Regions from separate parts of the Blautia sp. DFI.6.71 genome, predicted to be linked through region 1. Evidence: predicted binding sites of a transcription regulator. Region 1 holds the regulator's gene; the other holds the start of a gene.
What was found. The regulator HrcA, encoded in region 1, represses chaperone genes, less so after heat shock. The targets are predictions, from matches to a motif close to TGTTAGCACTCNNNNNNNNNGAGTGCTAACA.
Positions count from the first base shown of each region.

Region 2: a site for HrcA is predicted at 2,129-2,159, ahead of clpB (ATP-dependent chaperone ClpB). Genes of this name have one in related genera too.

Region 1 is NZ_JAJDMJ010000038.1:16,500-31,967, reverse strand. It holds gene uvrB (excinuclease ABC subunit UvrB) at 1-690, shown strand, start outside; gene hrcA (heat-inducible transcriptional repressor HrcA) at 1,176-2,216, shown strand; gene grpE (nucleotide exchange factor GrpE) at 2,234-2,878, shown strand; gene dnaK (molecular chaperone DnaK) at 2,939-4,816, shown strand; gene dnaJ (molecular chaperone DnaJ) at 4,936-6,123, shown strand; gene LJE12_RS14285 (phosphatase PAP2 family protein) at 6,255-6,968, shown strand; gene prmA (50S ribosomal protein L11 methyltransferase) at 7,086-8,039, shown strand; gene LJE12_RS14275 (16S rRNA (uracil(1498)-N(3))-methyltransferase) at 8,044-8,790, shown strand; gene LJE12_RS14270 (cysteine desulfurase family protein) at 8,812-9,966, shown strand; gene thiI (tRNA uracil 4-sulfurtransferase ThiI) at 10,152-11,333, shown strand; gene LJE12_RS14260 (HPr family phosphocarrier protein) at 11,450-11,686, opposite strand; gene mtaB (tRNA (N(6)-L-threonylcarbamoyladenosine(37)-C(2))-methylthiotransferase MtaB) at 12,004-13,335, shown strand; gene LJE12_RS14250 (IreB family regulatory phosphoprotein) at 13,623-13,895, shown strand; gene ruvX (Holliday junction resolvase RuvX) at 13,897-14,319, shown strand; gene LJE12_RS14240 (DUF1292 domain-containing protein) at 14,332-14,589, shown strand; gene LJE12_RS14235 (ribonuclease J) at 14,753-15,468, shown strand, end outside.
Region 2 is NZ_JAJDMJ010000014.1:19,771-35,238, forward strand. It holds gene LJE12_RS08120 (LamG-like jellyroll fold domain-containing protein) at 1-772, shown strand, start outside; gene LJE12_RS08125 (hypothetical protein) at 1,064-1,690, opposite strand; gene clpB (ATP-dependent chaperone ClpB) at 2,247-4,838, shown strand; gene LJE12_RS08135 (DUF4250 domain-containing protein) at 4,839-5,012, shown strand; gene LJE12_RS08140 (sodium:proton antiporter) at 5,439-6,878, shown strand; gene LJE12_RS08145 (cytidylate kinase-like family protein) at 6,894-7,895, shown strand; gene LJE12_RS08150 (sodium-dependent transporter) at 8,020-9,354, opposite strand; gene LJE12_RS08155 (LysR family transcriptional regulator) at 9,528-10,412, shown strand; gene LJE12_RS08160 (MarR family winged helix-turn-helix transcriptional regulator) at 10,663-11,136, shown strand; gene LJE12_RS08165 (ABC transporter ATP-binding protein) at 11,277-13,439, shown strand; gene LJE12_RS08170 (ABC transporter ATP-binding protein) at 13,436-15,274, shown strand.

The DNA.
Region 1 (15,468 bases):
ATCGGGGAAGTAAACAAAGAAGTGTCAAAGAAACACAAAATACTGATCACCACTCTCACCAAACGAATGGCAGAAGACCTGACAGAATATATGAAAGAAGTAGGAATCCGAGTCCGTTACCTCCATTCCGATATCGATACCTTAGAACGTGCCCGCATTATCCGTGATATGCGTCTGGATGTCTTTGATGTACTGGTAGGAATCAACCTCCTTCGAGAAGGCCTGGACATCCCGGAAATCACCTTGGTAGCAATCCTGGATGCAGACAAAGAAGGCTTCCTCCGTTCCGAAACCTCTCTCATCCAGACCATCGGACGAGCTGCCCGAAACAGTGAAGGCCATGTAATCATGTACGCAGACAACATGACCGATTCCATGCACAAAGCCATCACCGAAACCAACCGCCGCCGAACCATCCAGGAAGCCTATAACAAAGAACACGGAATCACTCCGACTACTATCAAAAAAGCAGTCCGCGACCTCATCGCCGTATCCAAAGCAGTAGCCGAAACCGAAGTCCGACTCCAGAAAGACCCAGAGTCCATGACCCGCAAAGAACTTACCAAACTTATCACCCAGGTAGAAAAACAAATGCGCGCCGCAGCCGCAGACCTCAACTTTGAACAGGCCGCCGAACTACGTGATAAAATGATCGACCTGAAAAAGAACCTTGACGCTCTTGATAAATAGAACAAATGACCTGAAACAAGAAAATACTAATTGCGGTCAAGCCTGCGAGAAGAAAAGAATGACCTGAAACAAGAAAATGATAATTACGGTCAAGGCTATAAGAAGAAAAGAATGACCTGAAACAAGAAAATAACAATTGCAGTCAAGCCTATGAGAAGAAAAGAATGACCTGAAATAGGAAAAGAAAAATTACAGTCAAGGCCAGGGCAGGAAAAGAATGACCTGAAACAGGAAAAATATTTTTATGGTCAATTCCAGAACAGGTTACAAGTAATATGAGATAAAAAATGATGTTACAGTCAATTTCTCACAGCATTCTTTTCATCAAATCAAATAAATAATATTGTTATGAAATAACAAAAAATTCACAAAATAATATTGACAAACCAAATCAAGAGTGCTATCTTATGAGCATAAGGTGTTAGCACTCCTAAAACATGAGTGCTAACAAACCAAAAACAAAGGCAGTAAAGGAGTGGAACTTCATGGATCAGGAATTAGATGATCGTAAAAAGAAAATACTAAAAGCCATCATCAAAACCTACATGGAAACAGGCGAACCGGTGGGTTCCCGGACCATTTCCAAGTTTGCAGATTTAAATGTAAGCTCTGCCACCATCCGGAATGAGATGTCAGACCTGACAGATATGGGATATATCGTACAGCCCCACACCTCAGCCGGAAGAATTCCTTCTGATAAAGGTTATCGCCTCTACGTAGACGAGCTGATGAAAGAAAAGGAATCAGAGGTTCAGGAAATCAAGGATCTCATGATAGAGAAAACTGACAAACTGGATAAAATGCTGAAGCAGGTAGCAAAGGTACTGGCCTCCAATACCAACTATGCAACAATGATCTCTGTTCCACAGTACAGCGGAAGCAAGATTAAATTCATCCAGCTTTCCCGTGTGACACCCCTTCAGCTTGTGGCAGTAGTAGTGAGTGATAACAATGTCATCCGAAACCAGATCATCAATCTGGATGAGGAGATGGACGATCAGACAATCCTGAAATTAAATCTTCTTCTTAACACCAACTTAAATGGGGTGCCCATTCAGGATATCAACCTGGGAATGATTGCCCGCCTGAAAGAACAGGCAGGTGTACATGGCTCTGTGGTTGGCACAGTCCTTGATGCAGTGGCAGACACCATCCAGGTAGACGAAGACGATATGCAGATATATACTTCAGGAGCAACCAACATTTTCAAGTATCCGGAGCTTGCAGACACAAGCAAAGCGAGCGAGCTGATTTCAGCATTTGAAGAGAAGCAGGATCTGGTAGACCTGGTGAAAGAGAGAATGTCTGATACCGAGAACACAGGAATTCAGGTGTACATTGGTGATGAGATGCCGGTGCAGACCATGAAAGACTGCAGTGTAGTCACAGCCACTTACGAACTTGGAAAAGGAATGCATGGTACCATCGGTATCATCGGTCCCAAGCGTATGGATTATGCAAACGTAGTTGACAGCCTGAAGGCTTTGAAAGTCCAGCTGGACGAACTGATTAAGAAAGAGAGTTAGAAAGGCGGTAATAGAGAGTGTCAGAAGAAACAAAGAACACAGCTCAGGAAGAAGAGACAACAGATACTCCGGTAACAGAAGAAACTGTTGAGAATGAACCTGAAGTTGTAGAGAACGGCGAAGCAGAAACAGAGGAAATCCCGGTAGAGGACGGAGACGAGGAAGCTTCCCAGGATGACAAGAAAGACAGCAAATCAAAAACTTCTTTCTTCGGCAAGAAGAAAAAAGAAAAAGATAAATTTGAACAGCAGATTGAAGAACTTACAGACAGGCTGAAACGAAACATGGCTGAATTCGATAACTTCCGTAAGAGAACGGAGAAAGAGAAATCCAGTATGTATATCATCGGAGCCAAGGACATAGTTGAGAAAATGCTTCCGGTTGTGGATAACTTCGAGAGAGGTCTTGCACAGGCACCTGAAGGAGATTCTTTTGCAGATGGCATGAAGATGATCTACAAACAGCTGATCACCACATTAGATGAGCTGGGCGTGAAACCGATTGAAGCAGTGGGTAAGGAATTTGATCCGAACTTCCACAACGCAGTAATGCATGTGGAGGATGAAGAAGCTGGTGAGAATATTGTGGTAGAAGAATTCCAGAAGGGTTACACCTACAAGGATTTCGTAGTCCGCCACAGTATGGTAAAAGTAGCCAACTAATTTACATGAAAATATAGAATATATCAAATCTAGTTGAAAATAAACAGGAGGAACAAGATTATGGGAAAAATCATTGGTATTGACTTAGGTACAACAAACAGCTGTGTAGCCGTAATGGAAGGCGGACAGCCAACAGTTATTGCTAATACAGAAGGCGCAAGAACAACACCATCAGTTGTCGCTTTCACAAAAACAGGAGAACGTCTTGTAGGTGAACCTGCAAAACGTCAGGCAGTAACAAACGCAGAGAGAACAATCTCTTCCATTAAAAGAGAGATGGGTACTGACTATCGTGTAACAATCGACGACAAGAAATATTCTCCACAGGAAATTTCCGCTATGATTCTTCAGAAACTGAAAAAAGATGCAGAAGGATACCTTGGTGAGAAAGTTACAGAAGCAGTTATCACAGTTCCTGCATATTTCAATGATGCTCAGCGTCAGGCAACAAAAGATGCCGGTAAAATCGCAGGTCTTGATGTAAAACGTATCATCAACGAGCCAACAGCAGCAGCTCTTGCATATGGTCTTGACAATGAAAAAGAACAGAAGATTATGGTATACGATTTAGGTGGCGGTACATTCGATGTATCTGTGATCGAAATCGGTGACGGCGTTATCGAAGTACTTTCCACAGCAGGTAACAACCGTCTTGGTGGTGATGACTTCGACCAGAAAGTTACAGATTACATGCTTGCAGAGTTTAAGAAAGCAGAAGGCGTAGACTTAAGCAATGATAAGATGGCACTTCAGAGATTAAAAGAAGCTGCAGAGAAAGCAAAGAAAGAGCTTTCTTCCGCAACAACTACAAACATCAATCTGCCATTCATCACAGCTACAGCAGAAGGCCCGAAACACTTCGATATGAACCTTACAAGAGCTAAATTCGATGAATTAACACATGACTTAGTAGAAATGACAGCAGAACCGGTACGTCGTGCACTTTCAGATGCAGGTATCACAGCATCTGAACTTGGCCAGGTACTTCTGGTTGGTGGATCTTCCCGTATCCCGGCTGTTCAGGATAAAGTAAGACAGTTAACAGGCAAAGAGCCAAGCAAGAACCTGAACCCGGATGAGTGTGTAGCACTTGGTGCTTCTATCCAGGGTGGTAAACTTGCAGGTGATGCAGGCGCAGGTGATATCCTTCTTCTGGATGTTACTCCACTGTCACTGTCCATCGAGACAATGGGTGGTATCGCAACAAGATTGATTGAGAGAAATACTACAATTCCTACAAGAAAGAGCCAGATTTTCTCAACAGCAGCAGACAACCAGACAGCAGTAGATATCAACGTTGTACAGGGTGAGCGTCAGTTTGCAAAAGACAACAAATCCCTTGGCCAGTTCCGTCTGGACGGAATCCCGCCAGCACGTCGTGGTGTTCCGCAGATTGAAGTTACATTTGATATCGATGCAAACGGTATCGTAAATGTATCTGCTAAGGATCTTGGAACAGGTAAAGAACAGCACATCACAATCACAGCTGGTTCTAACATGTCTGATTCCGATATCGACAAGGCAGTAAAAGAAGCTGCTGAGTTTGAAGCACAGGATAAGAAACGTAAAGAAGCAATCGATACAAGAAACAATGCTGATTCCATGGTATTCCAGGTTGAGAATGCACTGAAAGAAGCCGGAGACAAGATCGATGCTAATGATAAAGCTGCTGTAGAAGCAGACCTGAACGCACTGAAAGATTTACTGTCTCAGACTGCAAATGCAGAAGAGATGACAGATTCTCAGGTAGCAGATATCAAAGCTGCTCAGGAGAAGATGATGGAAAGTGCTCAGAAGCTTTTCGCTAAAATGTATGAGCAGACACAGCAGGCAGGCGGCCAGGCAGGACCGGACATGAATATGGGCGGCGGTGCAGCAGGCAGCACAGATGCAGGAAACAACGATGATGTTGTAGATGCTGATTACAAAGAAGTATAATGTGACATTTCTGTAAAAGCAGAGATTTGCAACGGAAATATCAATAATAACTGTTCAGTGGGAGAGTCTCTCTCACTGAATAGTTGTGTTATAAATAAAACGGGTATAGGATTAAAATCATGGCTGATAAGAGAGATTATTATGAAGTCTTAGGCGTGGACAAAAGCGCCGATGACGCAACACTTAAAAAAGCATATCGTAAGCTGGCCAAGAAGTATCACCCGGATGTAAATCCAGGAGATAAAGAGGCTGAGGCGAAATTTAAAGAGGCAACAGAGGCTTACACCATCTTAAGCGATCCGGAGAAGAGAAAACAGTATGACCAGTTTGGCCATGCGGCTTTTGAAAACGGTGGAGGAGGTGCCGGCGGCGGCTTCGGAGGTTTTGATTTTAACGGTGCTGATATGGGTGATATCTTCGGCGATATTTTCGGCGATTTATTTGGCGGCGGCAGCAGAAGCAGACGTGCCAATAATGGTCCGATGAAGGGAGCTAATCTCCGCGCACGCGTAAATATTACTTTTGAAGAAGCTGTCTTTGGCTGTGAGAAGGAACTGGAGATCGTACTGAAAGACGAGTGCACCACCTGTCATGGAACAGGTGCGAAGCCGGGTACTTCACCGGTAACCTGTCCGAAATGTCATGGAGAAGGTCAGGTTGTTTATACACAGCAGTCCATGTTTGGAATGGTGCGTAATGTACAGACTTGTCCGGATTGTCATGGATCAGGTAAGATCATCAAGGATAAATGTACTTCCTGCCGCGGAACCGGATATACATCTTCAAGAAAGAAGATTCAGGTATCTGTACCTGCAGGTATTGACAATGGTCAGAGCATCCGCATCCGTGAGAAGGGTGAACCGGGTACAAACGGAGGCCCGAGAGGCGATCTGCTTGTAGAAGTAAATGTTGCACGTCATCCGATCTTCCAGAGACAGGATATGAATATCTTCTCTACTGCGCCTCTTACATACGCGCAGGCAGCACTGGGCGGTACTGTACGTATTAACACAGTGGATGGAGAGGTTGAATATGAAGTGAAACCCGGAACTCAGACAGACACAAGGATCCGTCTGAAGGGAAAAGGTGTACCGTCTCTGAGAAATAAGAATGTACGTGGCGATCATTATGTGACTTTCGTTGTGCAGGTTCCTACAAACCTCAACGAAGAAGCAAAAGAAGCACTGCGCAAATTCGATGAGGCGTGTGGTAATCGTCCGAAATCAAAAGATTCTGATGATTTTGAAAAACCGGAAAAGAAGAAAAAGAGTTTCATGGATAAATTAAAAGAGACTTTTGAGGATTAATTATAAAAGAAAATTAAAGAAAAGAGGTTTACCCTCTTTTCTTTTTTTGTATAGTCGTGTATATTGAAGAGTAACGGTAAAAATCAGATGAACAGACAGGAATAAAAGTTTCCTGAGAAATGGAGAGATATTTGACAAAAACAGAGAAGATCGCAGCTTTTCGGGAGAAGTATCTCCCTGTATGGGTAATTTTGCCGCTGATAAGCATTTTTGTATTAAACTGTCTTATTTACTGGGGAAGCGGAGTACTGACAGCAGACAGATATCATTTTGATTTTACCATGTCACTGGACAGGGCAGTGCCGTTAATACCACAGTTTATCTGGATTTATATTCTGGCATTTCCTTTTTGGGCAGTGAATTATATTCTGACTGCACAGAGAGGAAAAGATGGATTTTATCGGTTTGTGGCAACTGATCTGACTGTTCATATTACATGTTTTATTATTTTTCTGGTTTTGCCAACTACCAATGTCAGACCTGAGATTGCAGGAACTACATGGTCCCAGCAGATGCTTAAGTTTGTTTATCTCATGGATGGTGGAAACAGTCCGTCTAACTTATTTCCGTCAATCCATTGTTATGTAAGCTGGCTGAGCTGGCGCGGAGTCAGTAAATCAGAGAATATTCCAAAATGGTATCAGCATTTTTCACTGATTTTTGCAATACTGATCATTATTTCTACCCAGGTGCTTAAACAGCATTATCTGGTGGATGCCATTGCCGGAGTTGCACTGGTAGAATTGGCGTGGAGATTTTACAGCAAAGGAAACCGCCACGAGATATTCAGACATTTTTTTGAAAAAATAAGTGAAGCATGCAGTCGGTGGGTAAATAAGAATTGACTGGATGTGGTGAGATGCTGCATTATGGGAATAGCTGCAGAGTAACAGAGAATGGGTCAGACATATTTTTGGATGATAATAGTTAATTATATAACATAAAGAAATGGAGACAATTACATGAAGTGGAACCGTTTTACAGTAAAAACGAAAACAGAAGCAGAAGATATCGTTATCAGCACACTTGCAGAAGTCGGCATTGAAGGCGTGGAAATTCAGGACAAACAGCCTCTGACTGAGGAAGACAAGGCTCAGATGTTTGTAGATATTATGCCGGAAGGACCAGCAGATGACGGCATTGCCTATCTGAATTTTTATCTGGAAGAAGATGCAGACAAAGAAGCAATCCTGAAAGATGTTCGTGAAGCATTAGATGACCTGAAGAATTTTATGGACATCGGGGAAGCTACCATTGAAGAATCTCAGACAGAGGACAAGGACTGGATTAATAACTGGAAACAGTATTTCCACCAGTTCTATGTAGATGATATCCTTATCGTACCGTCATGGGAAGAAGTAAAAGCAGAGGATAAAGACAAGATGATCCTCCACATTGATCCGGGTACAGCCTTCGGTACAGGTATGCATGAGACTACTCAGCTTGTGATTCGCCAGTTAAAGAAATATGTAACACCGGATACAGAGATGCTTGACGTAGGAACCGGAAGCGGTATCCTTGGTATCGTTGCCCTGAAACTTGGTGCGAAACATGTACTGGGAACAGACCTTGATCCATGTGCAGTTCCTGCAGTTGCAGAGAATAAAGAAGCAAACCAGATCGTGGATGAAACTTTTGATATGGTCATCGGAAACATCATTGACGATAAAGCGATTCAGGATCAGGCAGGATATGAAAAATATGATATTGTAACAGCAAATATCCTTGCAGATGTTCTGATCCCTCTGACACCAGTAATTGTAAACCAGATGAAAAAAGGCGCTTACTACATTACTTCCGGTATTCTTGATGTGAAAGAAGAAGTTGTAGTGGAGGCAGTAAAAGCAGCAGGCCTGACGGTCGTAGAAGTGACACATCAGGGCGAGTGGGTTTCCGTAACAGCAAGAAAGGACTGATCCTATGCAGCGTTTTTTTGTGGAGCCTTATCAGATTGAGGAAGAGGCACACCGTATCCACATCAATGGGACGGATGTAAATCATATTAAAAACGTTCTCCGCATGAAATGTGGGGAGGATGTGTGGATCAGTGACGGAGGAGATAAAGAATACCACTGCCAGATTGAAGAACTGGGAGAGGATGAGGTTCTGCTGCATATCCTCTATGCACAGGAGCCGGAATATGAGCTGCCAAATAAAATTTATCTTTTCCAGGGACTGCCGAAAGCAGACAAGATGGAACTGATCATCCAGAAAGCAGTAGAGTTGGGAGCTTTTTCTATAATCCCGGTAGAGACAAAGCGATGTGTGGTGAAACTGGATGTTAAGAAGGCAGCAAAGAAGGTGGTTCGCTGGCAGCAGATCGCAGAGAGTGCAGCAAAGCAGTCCAAGCGAATGCTGATCCCGGAGATCCATGAAGTAATGACCTACAAACAGGCACTGGAATTTGCGAAACAGTTAGATGTAAAACTGATCCCGTACGAACTTGCCAAAGGAATGAAAGAAACCAGAGAAATCCTCAGCGAGATTAAGCCTGGACAGTCTGTCGGTATCTTTATCGGACCGGAGGGTGGATTCGAGGAAGAAGAGGTAGCAAAGGCACTGGAAGCAGGTGCCCATGCGATTACACTTGGAAGACGAATCCTCAGAACTGAGACAGCAGGACTTGCGATTCTTTCAGTTCTGATGTTCCAGTTGGAAAATGAATAATAGAAACAAGAGAGAACAAAAATGGAAGCATATTTTGATAATTCAGCCACGACCCGCTGCTTTGAAGAAGTAAAGGACATCGTGGTAAAAACAATGATGGAAGATTTCGGAAACCCATCTGCCATGCACCAGAAAGGTGTAGACGCAGAAGGGTATGTCAAAGAATCTGCCAGAACTTTGGCACAGATACTGAAAGTAACAGAAAAAGAAATCCTGTTCACTTCCGGCGGAACAGAGTCAAACAACCTGGCTCTGATCGGTGGTGCGCTTGCCAACAAACGAAGCGGTAATCACATTATCACAACTGCAGTAGAGCATGCTGCAGTCAGCCAGCCGGTAGCTTTTCTGCAGGAACAGGGATTTGAAGTGACCATTCTTCCTGTAGACGGGCATGGAGTAGTAAAACTTGACGCATTGGAGAAAGCATTAAGGCCGGATACCATTCTCGTATCTACAATGATGGTAAATAATGAGACCGGTGCGGTTATGCCTGTAGAGAAAATCGGTGCAATGATCCAGGAGAAGTGTCCGAAGGCGCTGTATCATGTAGATGCGATCCAGGCATTCGGTAAATATCGTATTTATCCGAAGAAATGGAATATCCATCTTCTGTCTGTCAGCTCACATAAGATCCATGGACCAAAAGGAGTTGGATTCCTGTACATCAACAGCAAGGCAAAAGTACAGCCTCTCATTCTCGGCGGCGGCCAGCAGAACGGCATGCGTTCTGGAACAGACAACGTACCGGGAATCGCAGGACTTGGCGTTGCAGCGAAGATGATGTACCAGAACTTTGACGAGAAAGTAGAGCATCTTTACCAGCTCAAAGAACGCATGGCAGAAGGACTTTCTAAGATTGACGATGTAGTAATCAACGGAATGCCTGTCAGAGAAGGCGCACCGCATATCTTAAGCGTCAGCTTTCTGGGAATCAGAAGCGAGGTACTGCTTCACACATTAGAGGATAGAAATATTTATGTATCAGCAGGAAGCGCATGCTCCAGTCACAAGAGAAAACCAAGTGCAACACTTTCAGCAATGGGAATGAGCAATGCACAGATCGAGAACACTGTACGTATCAGCTTCTCAGAGGAGAATACATTCGAAGAAGTTGACTACTGCCTGGAAGTTCTGAATGAAGTACTGCCGATGCTGAAACGCTATGCACGCAGATAACAAATAATAGTTATAAGTGATATTTGGAATGGAACCTGAGATAAGCTCAGGAATATTTGAAAAGGTTGTTAATAGCACTTATATGAATTCTATTTGAAAATTACAGATATTAAATCCAGAAAAATATTAATTCTAATATTATATAAAACAATTTATTATAAGCAAAATAAGAGAAGGAGAAACAAATGATATTCCACGCATTTTTAATAAAATACGCAGAAATCGCCATCAAGGGCAAGAACAGATACATCTTCGAAGATGCCCTTGTAAAGCAGATGAACATCGCCCTTTCCAAAGTAGAAGGTGAGTTTGAAGTAAAGAAAGAACAGGGAAGAATCTATGTATTCTGCCCGGAGCAGTATGACTATGATGAAACTGTAGAAGCCTTGCAGCATGTATTCGGTATTGTTGGAATCTGCCCTGTAGTGATCTACGAAGATCAGGGATTCGAGCAGATGGCAAAGGACGTAGTTTCCTACATGAAGAACTGCCATCCGAACTACGACGGAAGTTTCAAAGTATATACAAGAAGAGCAAAGAAATCTTATCCGATCACATCCATGGAAGTTAGTGCAGAACTCGGCGGTCGTATCCTGGATGAGTTTCCGGATGCAAGCGTAGATGTACATGAACCGGACCTGACTCTTTCCGTAGAAATCCGAGACAAGATCTATGTATATTCCCAGACCATCAAAGGCGCAGGTGGAATGCCAATCGGCACAAACGGAAAAGCTATGCTTCTCCTTTCTGGCGGAATCGACAGCCCGGTAGCAGGTTACATGATCGCAAAACGTGGCGTTAAGATTGACGCTGTATACTTCCACGCTCCGCCATACACAAGCGAAAGAGCAAAACAGAAAGTTGTAGACCTGGCAAAACAGGTAGCAAAATACAGTGGACCGATTCGCCTCCATGTGGTAAACTTCACAGATATCCAGCTCTACATCTACGATCAGTGTCCGCACGATGAGCTGACAATCATCATGCGCCGTTACATGATGCGTATTGCAGAGCATTTTGCAAAAGAAAGCAGATGCCTCGGCCTGATCACAGGAGAAAGCATCGGCCAGGTTGCCAGCCAGACCCTGCAGAGCCTTGCAGCAACAAACGAAGTCTGCACACTCCCTGTATACCGTCCGGTTATCGGATTCGACAAACAGGAAATCGTAGAAAGATCCTGGGAAATCGGAACCTATGAAACATCCATCCAGCCATTCGAAGACTGTTGTACTATTTTCGTGGCAAAACATCCGGTTACCAAACCAAACCTGAACGTGATCCACCGTTCTGAAACAAAACTGGAAGAAAAAATTGACGAACTCATGAAGACAGCGCTGGAGACTGTTGAGATTATTGAGATTGATTAATATCGATTACAAACATTCGGAATCTGCTGACGCTACTTCCTTATGTTTGAACTTGAAACTCTGGTATACAAAAAAAAGAGGAACTGGTAAACAGTTCCTCAATGACTGCGAAAAAATTATTCTGTAACGTATTTGCCTACGATTGCCATAACGGTATCAAGAGCAGCGCCATCAGCGTGGATGTTTAAATCGATTGGTTTGGATAAATCAAGGCTGAAAATACCCATGATAGATTTTGCGTCGATTACATATCTTCCGGATACTAAATCGAAATCGCAGTCGAATTTGCTGATTTCATTAACGAACGCTTTCACTTTATCGATAGAGTTCAGTGAAATTTTAACTGTTTTCATTATGAGAACCTCCCTTAATAATAGTTATTTGCTGACCTGATTGTCTGTCAGCTTACAATTTTCATCTTAACGGCAGAGACCATAAAAGTCAAGGTGAAAACGGATAAAATTTCCAGAAAGATTTAGTGAAAATGTAGAACAGTGCTAAAATATCAGACTGTTTTGTAGAAAATGAACAATAACTAGAGCGAAAACAAAATCTATTCTGTAAGCATATAAGTTTTCGAAATGTCAGCATGTATACAAAGTCCAGACTACAGAAAATGAGTATGCAGGTATAGAATTATAAAAACAGAAAAATCAATTAGGAGGAAAGAATGGGAAAAAAAGTTGCACTTCACAACTTAGGATGTAAAGTAAACGCCTATGAAGTAGAAGCCATGCAGCAGCTTCTGGAAGAAGCGGGCTACGAGATCGTACCTTTTGAACCGGGGGCTGATGTATATTTAATTAATACCTGTACAGTAACCAACATTGCAGACCGTAAATCCAGACAGATGCTGCACAAAGCAAAGAAAATGAACCCGGATGCTATCGTGATCGCAGCCGGATGTTATGTACAGACAGATGAAGGGAAACTGGATAAAGATGAGGCTGTAGACCTGATCCTTGGAAACAATCAGAAGGGAAATATTGTCCAGGTACTCGAGGAATATGAGCAACAGCACACCAAACAGAAACATGTGCTCAAGATCAACCAGACAAAAGAATATGAAGAACTGGCAATTGATCATACAGCAGAGCATGTACGCGCATATATCAAAGTTCAGGACGGCTGTAATCAATTCTGTACTTACTGTATCATTCCTTATGCAAGAGGTCGTGTCAGAAGCCGTAAGATCGCGCATGTAATGGATGAGGTTCATGCACTTGCAGCAAAAGGATACAAGGAAGTCGTTCTGACAGGAATTCATTTAAGCTCTTATGGTGTAGATTTCCCGGCAGAAGAGAAAGAAACACTGCTTTCCCTGATCCGGGCAGTACATGAGGTAGAAGGAATCGAACGAATCCGTCTGGGCTCCCTGGAACCGGGAATCATCACAGAAGAATTTGTGCAGAGCATTGCCGCATTGCCGAAAATGTGTCCGCATTTCCATCTGTCCCTGCAGAGCGGATGTGATACCACATTGGAGCGAATGAATCGCAGATACAGAAGCGCAGAATATGCAGAGAAATGCGGGCTTCTGAGAAAATATCTGGGAAATCCTGCACTTACCACAGATGTGATCGTTGGTTTTCCGATGGAAACGGAAGAAGATTTTCAGGATTCCTATGATTTCGTAGAGAGTATTCATTTTTATGAAACTCATATTTTCAAATATTCCCGCCGCCATGGAACAAAGGCTGCAGCCATGTCCGGACAGCTCACTGAAGCACAGAAAGCGGTCAGAAGTGACAAGATGCTTGCTTTAAATGAACAGCATGCGAAAGAATATGAGAAATCCATGCTCGGCGGTGAACTGAAAATACTTCTTGAGGAAGAAGTAGAGATTAACGGAGAGCAGTGGTATATCGGTCACAGTATGGAATATATTAAAACAGCAGTGAAAAAACAGGACAACTACAGTGTGAATGACATCATTACTGTAAAAGCTGAAGAATTCCTGGAAGAACATACATTAACAGGTGAGGTTCTGGGAGTTGAATAGTTACAGTTCACTTCATTCTCAGCGGAATAGTGGTGTGTGAACAGTAACGAATAATCATCAATAAATTTGCGGTTGCACAATACGTGAAATTATATTAAAATATAGAAGAAAATATGTGTATTGTATACGAAATAACTATTCAGTAATGACAATTTTGCACTGAACAGTTATATTACGAAATCTGCAATACATAGCAAAGTGAAAAATTATTAAAGATGGTGCAATAACCGCTGAGACAATAATTCCGAAGGCTTTGCGACAATAAATCAGGTAAGGACGTGAATAAAATGGCAGAGAACAATCTGGGTAATACCCAATATTTCAGAACAAAACCAGACCAGGAGCTTCAGGTAAAAGAAGTTCTGGATCTCGTTTACACAGCAATGGATGAGAAAGGATACAATCCGGTCAATCAGATCGTTGGATATATTATGTCCGGAGATCCTACTTATATTACCAGTCACAAGGGCGCAAGAAGCATGATCATGAAAGTAGAGCGCGACGAACTGGTAGAGGAACTTTTAAACGAGTATATTAAAAACAAATCCTGGGAACGCTGATATGAGGATTCTGGGATTAGATTATGGATCAAAAACAGTCGGTGCAGCCATTAGTGATCCGCTGGGGATCACCGCTCAGGGTGTAGAGACGATCTGGCGTAAACAGGAGAACCACCTGCGCCAGACACTTGCCCGTATTGAAGAACTTGTTTCGGAATATCACGTGGAGAAGATCGTGCTTGGATATCCGAAGAACATGAACAATACGATTGGAGAACGTGCCCAAAAATCACTGGAATTTAAAGAAATGCTGGAGAGACGTACAGGTCTTGAAGTGATCATGTGGGACGAGCGTCTGACAACAGTAGAAGCCAATCGTACTTTAATGGAAGCCAGTGTGCGCAGAGAGAACCGCAAGCAGTATCTGGATCAGCTGGCTGCTGTTTTTATTTTGCAGGGATATCTGGATTCCCTGTCCTGTTAGGAGATTAATAAGATGGAGAAAATTAAATTTCAGCTTGAGGACGGAACAGAAGCGGAGTTTTATGTAGAGGAGCAGACCAGGATCGGAGGAGTTGCATATCTTCTGGTATCTGATTCTCAGGATGATGAGGCGACAGCCTATATTTTTAAAGACGTGTCAGAGGATGACAGTCAGGAAGCCTGCTATGAAATGGTCGAGGACGAGGATGAGATGCAGGCTGTTTTTAAAGTATTTGAACAAATGTTAGATGACGTAGACCTTGAAATGTAGCATGGAGGTGTAGTACTTGAGTAACGAAAATAACAACCAGTTTAATAATGAAGCGCGTGAAAATCATGACGGACAGTTCGGACATGGTCAGAAGAGGCCATACAACAGACCGAAGAATTATAAATATAAACCACAGCACAGAAACTCTTATGGAAGAAAACCAATGCAGGACCGCAAGGCTCCGGCAGATAAAGAGAAGAACGGAATACAGGTACCATTTAAGGCTGCGATAAAGAATTCTTCCCGCAGACCGAAGAAACCAACATCTAAATTAAAGATCATTCCTCTGGGTGGTCTGGAACAGATTGGAATGAATATCACAGCATTTGAATATGAAGACAGCATTGTTGTGGTAGACTGCGGTCTTGCTTTCCCGGAAGATGATATGCTCGGAATTGACCTTGTCATTCCGGACGTCACCTATTTAAAAGAGAATATTTCCAAAGTAAAAGGCTTTGTGATCACTCATGGACATGAGGACCATATCGGTGCGCTGCCGTATGTACTCAAAGATGTAAATGTCCCTGTTTATTCCACGAAGCTGACCATTGCTCTTATTGCAAATAAGCTGAAAGAGCATAATATGACCAATACTACCAAGTTAAAGGAAGTAAGGCATGGACAGGTCATTAATCTTGGTGATTTTTCAATTGAATTTATCAAGACAAACCATAGTATCCAGGATGCATCTGCACTTGCGATCTATTCTCCGGCAGGCATCGTAGTGCATACCGGCGACTTTAAAGTAGATTATACTCCTGTATTCGGAGATGCCATTGATCTGCAGCGTTTTGCAGAGATTGGAAGAAAGGGAGTACTGGCACTGATGTGTGACAGTACTAATGCAGAGAGAACCGGATTTACCATGTCTGAACGTTC
Region 2 (15,468 bases), on a different contig from region 1:
TGCATTTTCTGTAAATGAAGGTTATATTAATTGCTGGTTTACAGATGAAAGTGGTTATTCTGAATACTTTGATTCTGAGTATCGCATAGCAAACGGAGAGTGGGTTGATATATCTATTGTGAAAAACGGAGATAATATCAAATTGTTTATTAATGGTGAATTGGATAGCGAAGAGAATGTGGGTTGGCAAACATCAAGCAACGATCTGGTTACAATTGGTCGTCAAGCTTTAATGTTTGAGCCATATAGTGATCTCCAGTTTACCGGCTATATTGCTGAGATTTCTATATTTGAAAATGCATTGAATGAAAAGGCTGTAAAAAGTCTTTATTACAACAGTATGTTCCAAGATGGCTTACCAAAGTATGCAATGGCAAATGCGCTATCATGGAATGGACACACATATGCGGTGTTTTCAAATACCAGTTCATGGGAAGAAGCAGCGGAATACTGTGAATCTATAGGAGGCTATCTTGCGGTAATTGAATCCGCAGATGAAAATATTACGTTGTTTAATTATGTATGTAATGTGGCTGATGGAAATGCTTACTTTGGATTTAGTGATTCAGATGAAGAAGACGAATGGAAGTGGGTGAGAAATTCAAGCAGTGGATATACGAATTGGCATTCTGGGGAGCCAAATGGAGAAAGCTCTAACGAAGATTATGCTATGTTCTATTACATGTTTGACGATGGAACCTGGAATGATGGAGATTTCGGTGGCTCAACTGTTAATGGTGGTACTGCATATATCTGTGAATGGGATCAATAAAAATGATTCATGATAGTGATTGTCATTCGCCATGTTGATAATTAGTAACCTCGTAGCTTTGTCTAAAACACAGTCGGAGCTACGAGTTTTTTTTACAGTTCTGGATGCACTTGTACAGAATCTTCTTGGAGGATATTGGCGTGAGTGTGGGAGGCTAATAAAGAGAGGTCAAAATTCTCCCGAATGATCTGCAAAGTAGATTGGCGTTTTTGCAGATCCTGCTTTTCATGAATAACTGTAGAACGTTTGAATATTACGGTGCGGCAGGTGGCTCAAAGAGCCCCGGAATAATCAACGTTCATTTTCCAGATTTGAGATTTTGGAGCTTTGCCGTTCTTTTGATGGTAGCTTGGAAATGCCCAGTTCCTGTAACTTTTGTTTCAGAGTATCATGCAGTTGATATTCTGATTGATGTTTGGATTTATAGGATTTGGGATTTGAAGCTTTTATCCCATTCTCAATGACTTTTCTACAAATACGATAGCTGTCACAATGCTTTTGTATTACTTTTTGTTTGGTGATTTCTGCATTGATTTCTGCAAGCTTTTGATCTGACGCAAGGAGGGCATTTGAGACATCTTCCATATGCTGTTGGAAATCCTCATAGTTCAGAAGGTTATTTTCCGAAAGATAATTAAAAGTGCGTGCGGATTCTTTTAAATTATTGAGCTTTGCCCAACGTTCAAATCCTTCTCGATTGCCGGTTGTAACATACGTGGAGATATTGATATACAGGCGAGCTTCTCTGGACAGATGCCTTGGAACTTTTACTTTGTTACGATTTTTTGCCAGACGGATGCGGACATTTTCTTCTGAATAATAGCTTCCAAGAGATTTCATATAAGTGAAGTTTTTATGTTCCGGTGCACGGAAGGACAGGTGTTTTCCCTGTCGAACTTCATATTCTGCTAACTGCATCTTGTCCTATACTATACTTGACACATCCACATACTCTTCGTCATACGGGATGTACCAGATTGGGTGAGAACAATGTCAATCCCAAAGTTATGCAGTATGTGAGGGGGTGCTGGATGTCCAGTGGACATCCGTTTAGCACCGACCGTAGCGGAGCGAAGAACATTCAGATGCACAGATCACAGTGAATATCTACAATCATATTGCAGAGAAGTCTCACGTGGAGAATGAGATGTCTAAAATGAACCTACCAGAAACTGTACCTGCTGTGGTATAAACCATAAGTTGTTGTCGTAAAATGTGGTAAGAAAATCAGACGAATATATTTTTCCAGGAATTTGTGGTAAAAATGTGGTCAAATCAAGAAAAACGAGTGCGAAAGCAAGTGAAAAATCCCTGTGAAGCCCATAAAATCAAGGATTAACAAAATTTTTACAAAATAATTAGCACTCACCTCTTGACAGTGCTAATAACGTGTGTTATATTACATGCAGAACAAAGAAAACAACATATTTCTCCTTCGGGAGAGATATTTCTCATATAAGAGGAGGGTTAGCCTATGAATATCAGTAAATTTACACAGAAATCCGTACAGGCTGTCCAGGATCTGGAGAAGGTTGCTTATCAGTTTGGCAACCAGGAGATTGAAGAGGAGCATCTTTTATATGCTCTGCTGGAACAGGAAGACAGCCTGATTCTTAAACTGATCGAGAAGATGGAGATAGATAAGGATTATTTCAGAAATTCTCTGAATCAGGCACTGGATGCCAGGGTTAAGGTATCTGGCGGTGAGCTTCGTTTCGGACAGTATCTGAACAAGGCTCTGGTCAGTGCAGAGGATGAAGCCAAGGCAATGGGAGATGAATATGTCTCTGTAGAGCATTTATTCCTTGCCTTGTTGAGATATCCAAGCCCGAGCATGAAGAAGCTGTTTCAGGAATTTGGCATTACTAAGGAGCGTTTCCTGCAGGCACTTTCTACAGTACGAGGCAATCAGCGTGTAGTCAGTGACAATCCGGAAGCTACTTATGATACTTTGAATAAATATGGCGAGGATTTAGTCGAAAAGGCACGTAACCAGAAGCTGGATCCTGTGATCGGACGTGATGAAGAAATCCGTAATATCATCAGAATCCTTTCACGTAAGACCAAGAACAATCCTGTGCTTATCGGTGAGCCTGGTGTAGGTAAAACAGCAGCAATCGAGGGTCTTGCACAGCGAATCGTGGCAGAGGATGTGCCGGAAGGTCTGAAGGATAAGAAGATTTTTGCCCTGGACATGGGTGCTCTGGTAGCAGGTGCCAAATACAGAGGTGAGTTTGAGGAACGTCTGAAAGCAGTCCTTGAAGAAGTAAAGAAGAGTGAAGGAAACATTATTCTTTTCATTGATGAGTTACATCTGATTGTTGGTGCAGGTAAGACAGACGGAGCTATGGATGCCAGCAATATGCTGAAACCTATGCTTGCCAGAGGTGAGCTTCACTGTATCGGTGCCACAACTCTGGATGAGTATCGTCAGTATATTGAGAAAGATGCGGCTCTGGAACGTCGTTTCCAGCCTGTTATGGTGGATGAGCCCACAGTGGAGGATACCATTTCCATCCTTCGTGGTCTGAAGGAGAGATATGAGGTCTTCCATGGTGTTAAGATCACAGACAGTGCACTGGTTGCAGCAGCTACACTTTCACATAGATATATCACAGACCGTTTTCTTCCTGATAAGGCCATTGACCTGGTGGATGAGGCCTGTGCCCTGATTAAGACAGAGCTGGATTCTATGCCTTCAGAGCTGGATGAACAGCGCCGTAAGATCATGCAGCTGGAGATTGAGGAATCTGCACTGAAGAAAGAGACAGATAACCTGAGTAAGGAACGTCTGGAAACACTTCAGAAGGAGCTGGCAGAGCTTCGTGATACCTTTAATACACAGAAAGCACAGTGGGATAATGAGAAGCATTCTGTAGAGAAATTACAGAAGCTTCGTGAGCAGATCGAGGATGTGAATAAGCAGATTCAGAAAGCAAAACAGAATTATGATCTGGAGAAGGCTGCACAGTTACAGTACGGCGAACTTCCGAAATTACAGCAGCAGCTGGAAATCGAAGAAAAGAGTGTCAAAGAAAGTGACAGAAGTCTGGTTCATGAGGCAGTCACTGATGATGAAATCGCAAGGATTATTTCCAGATGGACCGGTATTCCTGTAACAAGACTGACAGAAGGCGAGAGAGCCAAACTCCTCACTCTGGAAGATCAGCTTCACAAGAGAGTTGTAGGTCAGGATGAAGGTGTGAAGAGGGTTACAGATGCAATCCTTCGTTCCAAAGCCGGCATCAAGGATCCGACCAAACCTATCGGTTCCTTCCTGTTCCTTGGTCCTACAGGTGTAGGTAAGACAGAACTTGCCAAAACTCTGGCAGAGAATCTGTTTGATAATGAACAGAATATGGTCAGAATTGATATGAGTGAGTACATGGAGAAGTATTCTGTATCCAGACTGATCGGAGCGCCTCCGGGATATGTAGGATATGAGGAGGGTGGCCAGCTTACTGAGGCAGTCCGCCGTAAACCATACAGTGTTGTACTTTTCGATGAGATTGAGAAAGCACATCCGGATGTGTTTAACGTACTGTTACAGGTACTGGATGATGGCCGTATCACAGATTCTCAGGGACGTACTGTTGACTTTAAGAATACAATTCTTATCATGACTTCCAACATCGGTTCTCCGTATCTGCTGGATGGTATTGATGAGAATGGTGAGATCAAACCTGAGGCTCAGAGCCAGGTTATGGATGACCTGAGAGGTCATTTCCGTCCGGAATTCCTGAACCGTCTGGATGAAATAATTATGTTCAAGCCCTTGACAAAATCCAATATTGGTAAGATAGTAGACTTGATGGTCGGCGAGCTTGACAAACGTCTTGCAGACCAGGAGCTTTCCCTGGAACTGACAGATGCAGCCAAGAATCAGGTTATCGAGAATGGCTATGACCCGGTATATGGTGCACGTCCGCTGAAACGTTATCTGCAGAAATATGTAGAGACTCTTGCGGCACGAAAGATTTTGTCCGGAGATGTTCACGCAGGTGATACTCTGGTGCTGGATGTTCAGAATGGGGAATTCATTGTTACGGTAAAGGACGGAAACTAAATGATACCCAAAGATCCAATGATTCTGCTGAGTTATGTGAATACTCAGCTCAGGGATTACTATGATTCCCTGGAAGCACTCTGCACATGCAGAGGATTGAAGAAAGACGAACTGGTGGCGAAGATGCATTCCATCGACTATGAGTATGATGAAGCAACCAATCAGTTCATATAAGAAATATGCGAAATGCTCTCTGACAGCGGGAATTGCTGTCGGGGAGCATTTTTCGTATTGCATATAAGAAAGATCCCTGCTTTAATTGCAAAAAAGTGATAAACTGCGGAGCAGTTATTGGGTCATGTGTTTCAAAATCAGTACAATTTTAAAAAATAGATAAGGCAGTACAAAAAAATGTCAGTAATAAAGATTAAATCGTTAAAATATAAACGAAAATAATCAGGGAATATGTAAAAAATGTATAAAAAAACAGGAAATAAAGTGTAAATATTCACTATCCACACAATTGATTTTTGTATGCTGTATGATATAATTGCATCTGTAAAAAACAAGCGCATATTAAATAGGAAGAAACACGTATATGAAAAAAATCTCCTGAATGATAGTCGCGCTGTACGAAAATACAATATGGAGGTGGCAGTTTTGAAAAAGTTGGTGACCGTACTGGGTGCTTTTTTTGCAGTTCTTCTGGCTTGTCCGTTGAGTGTATTTGCGGCAGAAGGCAGTAAAGCACCATCTACAGTACCTGTATGGCTTTGCATTCCCTTTGCAGGGCTTTTGTTATGTATTGCAGTGATGCCTCTGGTAAAAGCGGAGTGGTGGGAGTCTCATCAGCCACTGGTTGTTGCCTTATGGATCATTCTGATGGTGGTTCCATTTGCTTTCGTTTATGGAGCCGGAAAGACTGCAGAGACAGTTCTGGACTGTATTGTGAATGATTATCTTACATTTATCATTCTGTTATTCGGTCTGTTCTGCGTATCAGGTAATATTACCATGGAGGGTGATTTCGCAGGTTCCCCCCGTGTTAATGTAGGTCTGCTTGCACTGGGAACTTTTCTGGCAAGCTGTATCGGTACCACCGGTGCCAGTATGCTGATGGTACGTCCGGTAATTAAAATGAATTCATGGAGAAAGAGAAAAGGACATATTATGATCTTCTTTATCTTCATGGTTTCCAATATGGGTGGATGTCTTACACCAATCGGAGATCCGCCGCTGTTAATGGGATTTATGCGAGGTGTTCCTTTCTTCTGGAGCCTGCATCTGTTCCCTGTACTGATCTTTAATATGGTCATTTTGCTGTTTGTATTTTATCAGATTGATAAACGTTCCTACAGAAAGGATATTGCAAATGGACGTAAACCGGATATCCGTAAACCGGGTACTCAGTTCCGTCTGGATGGACTGCACAATATCATCTTCCTTGTGATGATCGTTGGCGCGGTAATCTTAAGCGGTGTACTTCCGGGAATGTCCGCATTCCAGGATGCCGCAGGCAATGTAAGAGGCATTCATCTCTTTGGAGAAGTAACCCTGACATTCCCGGCTCTGATCGAAATCGTGATCATTCTGCTTGCTGCTTTTCTTTCCTTTAAGACAACAGATAAGCAGATCCGTATCAGAAACCATTTTACCTGGGGGGCGATCCAGGAGGTTGCGGTTTTATTTATCGGTATCTTTATCACCATGCAGCCTGCATTGATGCTTCTGAAAGCTGTAGGGCCGAATCTGGGAGTTACTGAACCAGCAGAGATGTTCTGGGCAACCGGTGCGCTTTCCAGTTTCCTGGATAACACACCTACTTATCTGGTATTCCTTACAACAGCAGGAACGCTGGCATTTACAAATGGAATCACAACCACACTGGGAACTGTACCTACCAAGATTCTGTCTGCCATTTCCTGTGGTGCGGTATTCATGGGTGCCAACACTTATATCGGAAATGCCCCAAACTTTATGGTAAAGGCAATCTCTGATGAGAATGGTGTGAAGATGCCGTCATTCTTCGGATATATGTTGTGGTCTGTTGCATTTCTGGTTCCGGTGTTTATTATCGATATGTTTGTATTCTTTTTATAAGGAGGGAGGATCATTATGCAGGATAATCAGGAAAAATGTAAAGAACTTGCAATACGCATTTATAACCTGGACGAAGAAGTTTATAAATGTGTGGGTTCCTCTCTGGGACGTACATTTACAGGACAAAAAGAAACAACTCTCCGTCATCTGGCAGCGCTGATGTATACCAAGCCGGACGGACATCTGCTCAGAAGTGAACTGGCGCTGATCAGTAACATGGCCCGTACCATCAGGGATAAGAGCGAGAGAAGACGTCTTATGATAGAGTATGACAGTATTCTGAAAGAGATTGAAAGTCTTCCGGATACATTTGGACAGACAGATATTGTAGATAAAGAACGTATCAGTCTGAATAATCTGATCGCAAGACGCCAGAATGAGATTTCCGAAAATGATCATTTGATCATCTGTATCAGCCGTACACAGGGAAGTGGCGGTAATGATATCGGATTTGAACTGGCGGATCAGCTTCAGATCAACTATTATGATGCAGAAATTTTTGATCAGGTTATGAAGCGTCTGCAGGCAGATAAAAGTGTAGTCAGTGATACTGGTAATTTTGAAGGATTTGATAAATACAGAAAGAAAAAACACACAGATCTGAAAACCTGGTTCAGGGAATTCAATCGTTATCATGGACTTCCGAAGCAGGACGCAGTATTTTTCAATATGAGTGATCTGATCTGTGAACTGGCAAAGAGTGAAGACTGCGTGATCATGGGACGTTGCGCAGATGCGATTCTTAAGAATAATCATATTCCTCATATCAGTCTGTTTATCAGTGCTCCGTTTCAGGTTCGTGTGCAGCACGTTATGGATATCCGTAATATGAATCTGAAACAGGCAGTACGTTTTCTGAAGCAGATGGATAAGCAGCATAAGAAATATTATGAATTTTATACCGGTGAGAAATGGGGAAAACCGGAGAATTATGATTTGTGTATCAACAGTGCCAACTATGGACTGAAGGATACCATTGAGCTGATCCGGAGAATGCTGGATCAGAAGGTTCGCTGATCAGAGGGAGATTTATCTGTCTGATTTAACCGAATCAAGTAAATTGCGGAGCGGATTGTGAATATCCGCCTGACAAAGAAAATAAGCTCTGTGGATAAAAGAAAAATCCACAGAGCTTATTTTTTTATTTCCAGTTGAATGTGAACATTCCATAAATATAGATAAAGGCAATTATAATCGGAAGTACAAATCGGAAGAGCGGTTTCATCCAGCTCTGTACCTTTAAACCCTTACCGGTATTGCTCTCTTTGATAAAGTTATCCCATCCCCAGCCGAACTTATTACAGCAGAAGAGTGCAAGGATGAGAGAGCCAAGGGGTAAAATATTGTTGGAAACAATAAAATCCCAGAAATCAAGCCAGGTAGTTCCTTCGGCAAATGGCTGGAAGTGGAAAACGCTGAAACCAAGGGCTGTGGTAAGTGCCAGAAGAAAAACACCTGTGCCGCAGACCACGCTGCCTTTTGGACGAGACCAGCCGGTAAGCTCACGTATCATTGCCAGGATGTTTTCGCACACTCCCAGAACTGTTGACATGGCTGCAAATACCATGAACAGGAAGAATAAGGAACCCCAGATGCGACCTCCGGACATGTTGTTAAAAACTGCTGCCATTGTATCAAACAGAAGGCTCGGACCTGCATTTACTTCCAGATTAAAGGTAAAGCATGCAGGGAAAATAATAACTCCTGCCAGAAAAGCAACCAGTGTGTCCAGTGTGATCACATGAATAGCTTCCCCCATTAGAGAATGCTCTTTGCCAATATAGCTGCCAAAGATAGCCATGCCACCCATACCTGTAGATAAAGTAAAGAATGCCTGGTTCATTGCCCCTACGATCACCGAACCATCAATCTTTGAGAAATCCGGTTTCAGATAAAAGGTCATTCCCTCACCAGAGCCTTTCAGAAAAAGACTGTGTACAGCGAGAGCAAGCATCAGTACCAGCAGTGCAGACATCATATATTTTGTCACACGCTCCAGTCCTCCCTGAAGATTGAAGGAAAGGATGAAAAATGCAATGACTACAGTGACCAGTAAGAAGAATACATTCACAGAGGGAGAGGAGATCATGGCTGAAAATCCCAGTGAACCATTTTTACCTCTGAGAAACTGTACAAAATAATAAATGATCCAGCCGCAGACAACAGTATAAAATGCCATCAGGGCAATGTTGCCAAGCAGACAGAACCAACCGAAAATCCCCCATTTCTGTCCTGGCTTTTCCAGCTTACGGTACATGAAAAGGGGACTTGTCTGAGCCGCTCTTCCGATGGAAAATTCCAACACAAGAGCCGGGATTCCCAGGATGACCAGACACAGAAGATAGATCAGCATAAAGCTGCCGCCGCCATTTTGCCCGCACATCCACGGGAATTTCCATACATTTCCGCAGCCAATGGCGCAGCCGGCGGAAAGCATAATGAAGCCAAGCCGGCTTCCAAGCTGTTCACGTTTCATAAGATAACGCTCCCTTCAGAAGTTCATATAAGGGATATTATAAGATAAAAAACAATATTTGTAAAATTAATTGTTTTGTTGTATATTATTGAAAATATCGTTTGTATAAGAAAAATAACGCTTCTGCGTTTTGATGGGAAAATATTGAAAAAAATATGGGAAAGGAACGAGAAATGGATACAAATGTGTTAAAAACTTTTATTGCAGTATGTGAATATTCAGGATTTTCGGCTGCTGCAAAGGAACTGGGATATACGCAGTCTACAGTTTCTTCACAGATTAAACAACTGGAAAAGGAGCTTGATGTCAGGCTGTTTGACCGTTATTATCATAAAATCAATCTTACGGAAAAGGGAGTTTTAGTTTTGCAGCAGGCTCGAAATATTCTGAAGGCACAGGCGAAAATGCTTGATTCGCTGAATTCGGCTGAAAGCATTGAAGGCGAGATCCGGTTGTCTATGTCCAGTTCTGTCTGCAGCAGATATTTTAAAAATGATTTTCTGCGTTTTCATCATCAGTATCCGGAAATAAAAGTGGAGATAACAGAAAACGGTACAGAGCAGATGTTTGATAAATTGCGGAAGAACGAAACAGATCTGGTTTTTACTCTGGACAGGCATATTTATGATTCGGATTTTATTATTTGTGCGGAACAGGAAGAACAGGTACATTTTATTGCAGCGGCTGATAATTCTGTTGCAGGCTGTTCATGGAAATTAAGTGAAATTTCTCAGAATGAGTTTGTGTTAACAGAACAAGCCATGAGCTACAGAAAAATACTGAATGAAACCCTTGCGTCCCAATCACTGGAAATCCGTCCGGTTCTTGAAATCGGAAATCCGCTCCAGATATGTGAACTGGTAAAAAACAGCAGCCTGCTTTCCTTTCTTCCGGATTTTATTTCGGAGAAATATGTGAAAGACGGACAGATTAAAAGACTGGATGTTGCCGGCTGCCCGGTAACTGTATGGACACAGTTGCTGCTCCACAAAAATAAATGGCGGTCTCCGGCAATTAATGTGTTTATAGAATTTTATAAAGAAGTCATGCAGAGATAGAAAGATTACCCGTCTATATCAACTCCGCAAAACAATTGGAGGTTTTATTTGACCTGAGATAAAAAATTAGCCGGGCAAAACAAAAATGTTGGTTTCTAAATTGAAAATATCAAAGTTAAATCTAAAATAATTGTAAATTACACAAAAAACACTTGCGTTTTTTGTATAAAAGTATATTATATATGATTAGTCGGGCTAATTAAAAAATATCAGACCTAAAAGAGGACAAAGGACGGAAAGGAGTGAAGTTATGTGGTGTCCGGAAGAGGAGAAGAATGAGAAAGAGAAACGGGAAGAGAAAAGCATGCCTGCTCTCTTTATGGAGATCAACCGCCAATATGGTATGAGATGTATGCAGCGTATACGGGAAATCGGTATCCAACAGGGACAGATGCCGATCATTATGATCGTATACAGACATAACGGCTGCAGTCAGAAGGAGATTGCAGAGCGGATGGGTGTAACACCGCCCACTGTAAATGTAAGTATCCAGCGTCTGGAGAAAGCAGACATTGTCTGCAGGAAACGTGATGATAAAGATCAACGCATCATGCGTGTATATCTGACAGAAAACGGAAGAAAAATCGTGGAGGAGCTCCAGCAGGAAAGCAAAGCTGTGGAAAAAGTGATGTTCAGCAATTTCAGCGAAGCAGAGCTATGTCTTTTACGAAGGTTTTTTGGGCAGATTCTGGATAATATTTCGGAGATACCTGTCAACAGGTAGAAACTGAAAAATACATGGTGGAGCAGATTGAGAAAACTGTATCAGCATGTTCAGATAAAAATAATATTGTCTGTAAAAGAACTGACACGTGAGTTTAAACAGACATACATATTAAAAATAGGAAAAGAGGGAATCAAGCAATGATTAAACTGATGAAATATCTGAAGAAATCAGCGGGATACATTGTCCTGATCATAGCACTTCTGTTTCTGCAGGCGTACTGTGATCTTTCCCTGCCGGATTATACCTCCAAGATCATTAATGTAGGTATCCAGCAGAAAGGTATTGAAGACAGTGTGCCGGATAAGCTTCGGGATTCAACCTTGCAGAATCTTCAGATTTTTATGGATGAGGATCAGAAAAAGGAAGTTTCACAGAATTATACACAGGAGGATGATACCTGGGTATTAAACGATGATATTTCCAAAGAAACCAGAGAGAATTTAAATGAGGATTTCTCAAAGGCAATGATGATGGTATCTGCCTTTTCCGAAGACAGTGAACAGGGGCAGGCAATGGTTGCACAGATGGGCCTTCCGGAGGGAACAGACCCACTGACAGCGCTGGCGCAGATGCCGGAAGAAGCAGTACAGCAGATTATGAGTCAGGTGGATGAGAAGCTGAAAGATATGCCGGAGTCTATTGTGACACAGGCTGGTGTTTCCTTTGTTGCTTCAGAATATGAAGCACTGGGGAAAGATGTGGATGCCATTCAGATGCATTACATCCTGATGTCAGGTATCAGAATGCTTGCCATGGCTCTGGTGATCATGCTGGCAGCAATCAGCGTCACATTTATTTCGGCCAGAGTGGCAGGCAGACTTGGTCATGACCTGAGAAACAGCATTTATCGCAAGGTTATGAGCTTCTCCAGCAGAGAATATCATAAATTCTCCACAGCATCCCTGATCACACGAAGCACCAATGATGTGCAGCAGGTACAGCAGGTTATGGCAATGATGTTCCGTATTGTTCTGTACGCGCCGATCCTTGGTATTGGTGGTGTGATCAAGGTATTGAATACAGATTCTTCCATGACATGGATCCTTGGTGTGGCAGTTGGCCTGATCCTGATTGTGATTTTTGTGCTGTTCCAGGTGGCAATGCCTAAATTCACTATCTTACAGACTCTGATCGACAGACTGAACCTGGTATCACGTGAGATCCTGACAGGTATTCCGGTGATCCGCGCATTCAGCCGTGAGAAGCATGAGGAAGAGCGTTTTGAGAAAGCAAATCTGGATCTGACAAAAACAAACCTGTTTGTCAACAGATGTATGACTTTTATGATGCCTATTATGATGCTGATCATGAATGGAGTATCCGTACTTATTATTTACAGTGGTTCCCATGCAGTAGACAACGGAACCATGCAGGTTGGTAATGTTATGGCATTCATCCAGTATGCAATGCAGATCATTATGTCCTTCCTGATGATCACTGCAATGTCTATTATGCTCCCGAGAGCAAATGTTGCAGCGCTTCGTATTGATGAGGTTCTGAAAACAGAGGTTTCCATTCAGGATCCGGAAACTCCGGTACATCCGTCAGAAAGTGTGAAAGGTGAGATCGAATTTGACCATGTATCCTTTGCTTACCCAGAAGCAGGTGAGAATGTACTGACAGACATTTCCTTTAAAGCAAAGAAAGGTCAGACGATCGCAGTGATCGGAAGTACTGGAAGCGGTAAGAGTACCCTGATCAACCTGATCCCAAGATACTATGATGTGACAAAGGGTTCTGTTAAAGTGGATGGTGTGGATGTCCGCGACATGACTCAGAAAGAGCTTCGTGATAAGCTGGGATATGTGCCGCAGAAGGGTGTACTTTTCTCAGGTACCATTGATTCCAATATCCGCTATGGTAAGCCGGAGATCACTGATGCACAGGTAAAGGAAGCAGCAGAGGTTGCACAGGCTACAGAATTTATTGATACCAAACCGGAGAAATATGAATCTCCTGTATCACAGGGAGGTACCAATGTTTCGGGCGGACAGAAACAGCGTCTGTCCATTGCCAGAGCCATTGCAAAGGAACCGGAAATCTTTATCTTTGATGACAGCTTCTCTGCCCTTGACTTTAAGACTGACAGTCAGTTAAGAAAGGCATTGAAGGAGTACACCAAGGATGCAACTACTGTGATCGTTGCCCAGAGGATCAGTACCATCCTTGGTGCAGATCAGATCATTGTACTGGACGACGGACATATGGCAGGTATTGGAACTCATAAGGAACTGATGGCAAATTGTGAGGTATATCAGCAGATTGCAAGATCTCAGTTATCAGAGGAGGAACTGGCATGAGCGAACAGAGAAGAAGAGGTCCTATGGGAGGACATGGACGTATGATGTCCGGCGAAAAGGCAAAAGACTTCAAGGGCTCCATGGCTAAGCTTTTCCGTTATATGGGACGATATAAATTCCGCTTTATACTGATGTTTATTTTTGCAGTAGCGGGAACTGTGTTTAGTATTGTAGGACCTAAGATTTTAGGTAAGGCGACCACAGAGCTGTTTAACGGTCTGGTTGCCAAGGTAAACGGAACCGGTGAAATTGACTTCGGAAAGATCGGGATGATCCTGTTATGGACACTTGGATTATATGTGTTAAGTGCATGCTTTTCCTTTGTACAGGGCTTTGTCATGTCCGGGATCTCCAATGATGTTACCTATAATCTGAGAAAAGATATTTCAAAGAAAATCAACAGACTGCCTCTGAATTATTATGAGAGCAGAACAAACGGTGAGATCCTTTCCCGTATTACCAATGATGTGGATACTCTGCAGATGAGTCTGAACCAGAGTCTGACGCAGCTGATCACATCAGTGACAACCCTGATCGGTGTATTTATTATGATGCTTTCCATCAACGTGTGGATGACTCTGGCAGCACTTCTGATCCTGCCGGTTTCCATGTTCATCATCCAGACTGTCATGAAGCATTCCCAGAAATATTTCCAGAATCAGCAGAGCTATCTGGGCAAAGTAAACGGTCAGATTGAAGAGAATTTCGGCGGCCATAATGTGGTCAGAGTTTTCAACAAGGAGAATGATGTAGTAGAAGAATTTGAAAAAGACAATCAGAAGCTTTATGAATCTGCATGGAAATCTCAGTTCTTCTCAGGAATGATGATGCCGATCATGCAGTTTGTAGGTAACCTTGGATACGTAATGGTAGCTCTCCTGGGCGGCGTGTTTGTAATCCAAAAAAGTATTGAAGTCGGTGATATCCAGTCCTTCTTCCAGTACATCCGTAACTTTACACAGCCAATCCAGCAGATCGCACAGGTTACCAACCTGTTACAGTCCTCAGCAGCAGCTTCCGAACGAGTATTTGAATTCCTGGAGGAGCCGGAAGAAAGCCAGAATGAGAAGAATCCTGTAGATGTTAATACCCTTACAGGAGATGTACAGTTTGAGCATGTAAAATTTGGCTACAATCCGGATAAGATCATTATCAATGACTTCTCGGCAGATGTGAAGGATGGCCAGAAGATTGCAATTGTAGGTCCCACAGGTGCAGGAAAGACAACTATGGTGAAACTGCTTATGAGATTCTATGATCTCAATGGCGGAAATATTAAGGTAGACGGTTATGACATCAAAGACTTTAACAGAAGCAGTCTGAGAGAGATGTTTGGTATGGTGCTTCAGGATACCTGGCTGTTCTCAGGAACCATTATGGAAAATATCCGTTACGGACGTCTGGATGCCACAGATGAAGAGGTAATCGCAGCAGCAAAGGCAGCCCATGTGCACAACTTTATCATGCAGCAGCCGGGCGGCTATGACATGGTTCTGGATGAAGAAACCAGTAATATTTCCCAGGGACAGAAACAGCTTCTCACTATTGCCAGGGCAATTCTTGCCAATAATAAGATCCTGATCCTGGATGAGGCAACCTCCTCTGTAGATACCAGAACCGAAGTGCGTATCCAGAAGGCTATGGATAACCTGATGAAAGGAAGAACAAGCTTTGTTATTGCACACAGACTTTCTACCATCAAGGATGCAGATCTGATATTGGTTATGAAAGACGGCGATATTATCGAGCAGGGAAATCATAAAGAACTCCTTGCTAAGAAAGGTTTCTATGCTGATCTGTATAACAGCCAGTTTGAGAATAAGGCAACTGCTTAAAATATAAAGTTACAATCCCTCAGGGGTATTTGTGAAAGAGAATATATCTGGTTTCAGGCTAATGCAGATATTTCCTTCGCCAGGAAGATATAGAATCATACAGATACCGGCTGAGGGATTTTTGCCGGATTTACGTCTTTTCTGTAAGAGGGTAATATGTTATAATTAAAAACCAATCTACGAAAATTGATATA